DNA from 2 places in the Sinanaerobacter sp. ZZT-01 genome. Region 1 is predicted to be linked to the other one. Evidence: predicted binding sites of a transcription regulator. Region 1 holds the regulator's gene; the other holds the start of a gene.
The links. Region 1 encodes HrcA, which represses chaperone genes, less so after heat shock. Its sites were predicted from a motif close to TTAGCACTCNNNNNNNNNGAGTGCTAA; they were not measured.
Positions count from the first base shown of each region.

Region 1 (2,473 bases):
CATATACTAACACCTTATGATGTTCCGTATCCTTATCCAATCCATAAGCAAGAGCTGCTGCAGTTGGTTCGTTAATAATTCTTTTTACATCTAGCCCTGCAATTTTTCCGGCATCCTTTGTTGCCTGCTTCTGGCCGTCTGTAAAATACGCCGGAACTGTGATAACTGCTTCTGTGATCTTTTCGCCTAAATAGCTTTCAGCATCCGCTTTTAATTTAGATAAAATCATAGCGGAAATATCCTGCGGCGTATAGGATTTTCCATCAATATCTACCTTATGTTCCGTACCCATGTGTCGTTTTATGGATGCGATGGTTCGATCCGGATTTGTGATTGCTTGTCTTTTCGCTGTCTCACCAACCAAACGTTCTCCACTTTTTGCAAAGCCAACTACAGATGGTGTTGTTCTATTTCCTTCTGCATTTGTAATGACGGTAGGTTCGCCACCTTCCAATACTGATACACATGAATTTGTTGTACCTAAGTCTATACCGATTACTTTACCCATAATATACATCTCCTTTTTCACATTTTCATTGTTATACTTATTTGTCTTACTATTTTTTGCATTTTTTACTGATTTTTATTCTGCTACTTTAACCATGGAAGGCCTAATCACCTTTCCATTCAGCAGATACCCCTTTTGTAAAACGGCTGTTACTTTGCCGCTTTCGTATTCAACGGAATTCTCAGTCATCACCGCATGGTGATAATTGGGATCAAACGCTTCCCCTTCTGCCTTAATCTCTTCAACATTACTTTTTTCAAGTACCCCCTTAAATTGTTTGAAAATCATTGCCATGCCCTCTAACATCTTTGGATCTTTGCAATCCTCACCGTGTGCAATGGCTCTTTCAAAATTATCTATTACATCAAGCAATTCTGTCACGATTTTCTCGTTGGCATATGCATAAATGTCACTTTTCTCTTTTTCAACTCTTCGTTTATAATTCTGAAAATCTGCTGCTAAACGAAGATAACGAGTCTGAATATCCTCTTCTTCTTTCGTTACCTCTTTCTCTTTTTGGGCAGCTTCTTCTCCATTCTTCACTTTTTCCGTGTCTGTTTCATCTACAGCAGCTTCTTCTGTAGCTTCATGCTTAGCTTCCGCATTCTTAACCCCTTCTTCTACTGTGGAATCCTTCACCTGCGCTTCTTCCTGATTATTTTTCATCCTCATCTTTTCCTCCCTCTAATTGAAATGCTTGGCTTATATTGTCTGTCATGTATTTTATAACAGATGTAACTTCATCATACTTCATTCTCGTAGGTCCAATCACGCCTAACTTACCAATCAGCTTTCCATTTATTCGATAGTCTGCTGTGATTAAACTGCAATCATTTAAAATCTCATCGCTGTTTTCATCGCCGATCGTAATGACGATCCCATTGTCGCGATTTACAAGTACATCGGTAAAGTGCTGTCTTTGATGGAGCATTTGTAAAAACACCTTTGCTTTTTCTATATTGTTATACTCCGGTATTGAAAAAATATTGGTAAGCCCTTCCAAATACAAATCTACATTTAACATATTTTCTAACGTTGCTAAAAAATCCGGCATAATACTTTCTGCTAATTTTGAAAGTGCCTTCAAATCTTTTTCAAACGATTTTATAATATCCAGTGTAAGAATATCACTCAAAGCTCTTCCTTTATAATTATGCGTCATGACCTTCGACAGTAAGACGAGATTTTCTTCCGTATAAGGCACTTTTATTTTTAAAGCTGTATTGGAGACTTTACCATTTTCCGCTACAATCATAAGAACGACTGTCGACTCATCCACCGGTAAAAGATTAATATATTTTAACCGATTTTCATCCTGTTTCGGACTGATCGCAAAGGATGTCAAATTTGTCAATTCTGACAATAGAGCTGCTGCATGTTCAATTGTCCGATCCAGCTCAGTGATATTCGATGTCAATTTTTGTGAGATTGCTCTCTTTTCGTCTTCCGGAAGCTCATAATCCTTCATGAGCTGATTTACATATAATCGATATGCTTTTGCCGACGGAACACGTCCAGCGGAAGTATGCGGATGCGTTAAATAACCCATTTCCTCTAAATCAGACATCTCATTGCGTATCGTTGCAGGACTGATTCCCATGTTATATTTTTTGGAAAGGGTGCGGGAGCCTATCGGTTCTGCGGAACAAATAAAATCTCCAACGATAGCCTGCAATATTTTTAATTTTCTTTCATTTAAATCCATTCGACTCACCGCATTTCAAATATATTTTTAATTTGTTAGCACTCTATTTGGGTGAGTGCTAACTATAATCTAAATTTACCATTGACATATTATATTGTCAATAGATTTCCAAAATATTTTTTAATTTTTTTATTCTTTTCTTTGAGCAAATAAAGTTTATGATATAATAAATAGGTCATTTGGAACAAAATCAATCGATTTTATTTCGGATGTATCGATTATATCCAATTGAAGTAAACAGAAAGCGATTTGCACTTATC
Region 1 covers NZ_CP141728.1:2,599,385-2,601,857, reverse strand. Annotated here, with positions in the region: gene dnaK (molecular chaperone DnaK) at 1-508, opposite strand, end outside; gene grpE (nucleotide exchange factor GrpE) at 584-1,174, opposite strand; gene hrcA (heat-inducible transcriptional repressor HrcA) at 1,164-2,213, opposite strand.

Region 2 (2,473 bases), 200 kb from region 1:
TTGTGGGGAAAGGAATACCCTTTACGAGTCATTCCGTTTTCAGGAGAACGCTCCATTACTTTGGCTGATGATGAAATTCAATTACGAATTCATGCAGGAAGTACGCTTGAACAGCGAAAAAGCCTAATGAAAGAGTGGTATCGGAAGCAGTTGCAGGAGGCAATACCGGCTATTGCTGAAAAATATGAAGAAAAAATGAACGTTCATGCAAGGGAATGGAGAATAAAAGATATGAAGACCCGCTGGGGTACATGCAATATAAGAGTCAAGCGAATTTGGTTGAATTTGAGACTCGCTCCAAAGCACCCAAAGTGCTTGGAATATGTGATTGTTCATGAACTGTGCCATTTACTGGAAAAAAGCCATAATGCGGTATTTAAAAATTACATGGACATTTATTTTCCTGATTGGAAATTAGTAAAGAAAGAATTAAATACATCGAATTAGAATATTTAAATAAGCTATCTCCAACCTTTTAAAATTGGAGATAGCTTATTTTTATGCTAGAGTGATTTTTCGTTTTCTATTTTATTTCAATTTGTAATCGAGCATCTGTAGGCTCTGTCTTTGGAAGTACAATTTTGAGGACTCCATCCTGAAGCGCAGCGTCAATTTCACGTGCATTGATATCTTTTAAATAGATAGCCCTCTGCATGGAAGTGCTTCTTCGTTCCCTATGAATAAAGTTGTCTTTTTCTTCTTTAATTTCCTCGTTTGATTGTACACTGATGATTAGATTATCATTTTGATAATCTAATTTGATATCTTCTCTTTTTACGCCTGGCATTTCTGCTTCGACAATGTAGGATGTATCTTCTTCTTTGACATCTAACTTAAACGTATCATTTCTCAGACTTTTAGCATTTAAGAGGTTATTGTTAAAAAAGTCATCAAACATGTTATAGAAGTCTACAAAATCATGACCATCTCTTCTTTGCATCTGATTTTTGTTAAAAGGTGTTAATCCATACATACTGATTCCTCCTTAAAAATATTTTTTTGTTAGCACTCTATGTCGGTGAGTGCTAAATATATTATTAAAGTACATCATTCTTTTTATATTGTCAATACTTTTTTGAAAAAAATTAAAAAATCATAATCAAATTATATATAAATATAAAAAGTGGAAATAACGGAATCAGATATTCGCATTTCCACATCTTAGACTTTTTATGTTAATGAAAGTCATCTAATAGTATAAGAGAGTCTAATTTAGGGTATCCATCAAGTAGGCCAGTTGCATTTAATGAATAAGATTTTTCTCCATGTAATGTTAAATCCGGAACAGTCAGTAGAACATTCGGTGTTCCCGTTTCACGTATGTGAAGTGTATAGGAGGAAGAGGGAACTAAAAGATAAGGTGTGGATTCTTGATAGGATATATTTTCAAAGATGATGGTTCCATCGGGTAAAGTTAAATCAGCTGCAGGAGCATCCGGTGAGAGATGGATAAAACGCAGCATGGATGTATTCTTTTCAGTCACGTTAGAATCATCGAGATTTTTTAATAATCCGGCTTTTTCTTCTGTTTTAATCAAAGATATCGTCTGCATCTCATTTTCACTTATCGTTAAAAGATCAACTACCATAGGCGGGCTTTCGAATCCATTCATTTTTATGGTTAATTTGTAATCATCACAGCACATAGGAAAATACCCTGAGTAGGAGTTATAAGGCAAGTTTTCGGAAATGATTTTATCATTTAGGTATATATCAACATTTGGTGCATCTGGATGTGCGTGAAAAATACGGAAGTAACCTAAAACCCGGTTGCTGTTATTGTTGCAACAGCCTCTTCTTTCGCACTTTTTATATTGGTTCATAGCTTCACCTCTTTTGATTTATAAAAATTGTTTGTACAGATTGGTTCAGTATAATATATGATGCAAGGTATAAAGTGTTAATTTACAGTATTATTAAATAAAGAGAATACACTGGGAAAAGAAAGAAAATTGATGTATAATTTTTAAAGAAATATTAAATTTTATGAAAAGGAGAATTTTTTTATGCAGGAATTGCCATTGTTTCGCGTTAAAACAACGATGGAGAAGGAAGACTATAGAAATTTTTTATATTTTGCTACATTTCGAAAAAACATTTTTACGATTCCTATGATGTTTCTTTTATCTGGTTTAGGGGCTTTGTTAGGTCGCTATCTCATGGACCATTTTGAATGGAAGCTGTTTTTTTTGGCTTGGATTTGTCTATTAGGTCTGATGTTGGCGGTGCTTTGTTATAAGGTTGAATGGAAGAAAAAAAGAAGAATACAAACGGACAACACTGGCACTTTTGGTTCTTCCGAAACGATTTCTTTTTACAAGGATTATTTGATTTCAGAAAGTTCTCGTGTAGAGGGAAGAAGTAAATTACGGTATGACCAATTTTATAGAGTCTATTCCAGCAAATCTTATTTGATATTATATTATAATGAGACAATGGCATCTTTAATTCGCAAAAAAGATATGGATCAGTC
Region 2 covers NZ_CP141728.1:2,798,277-2,800,749, forward strand. Annotated here, with positions in the region: gene U5921_RS13555 (SprT family zinc-dependent metalloprotease) at 1-447, shown strand, start outside; gene U5921_RS13560 (Hsp20/alpha crystallin family protein) at 524-973, opposite strand; gene U5921_RS13565 (DUF4397 domain-containing protein) at 1,176-1,823, opposite strand; gene U5921_RS13570 (YcxB family protein) at 2,007-2,473, shown strand, end outside.
Region 2: the regulator HrcA is predicted to act here: its motif matches at 1,003-1,029, upstream of U5921_RS13560 (Hsp20/alpha crystallin family protein).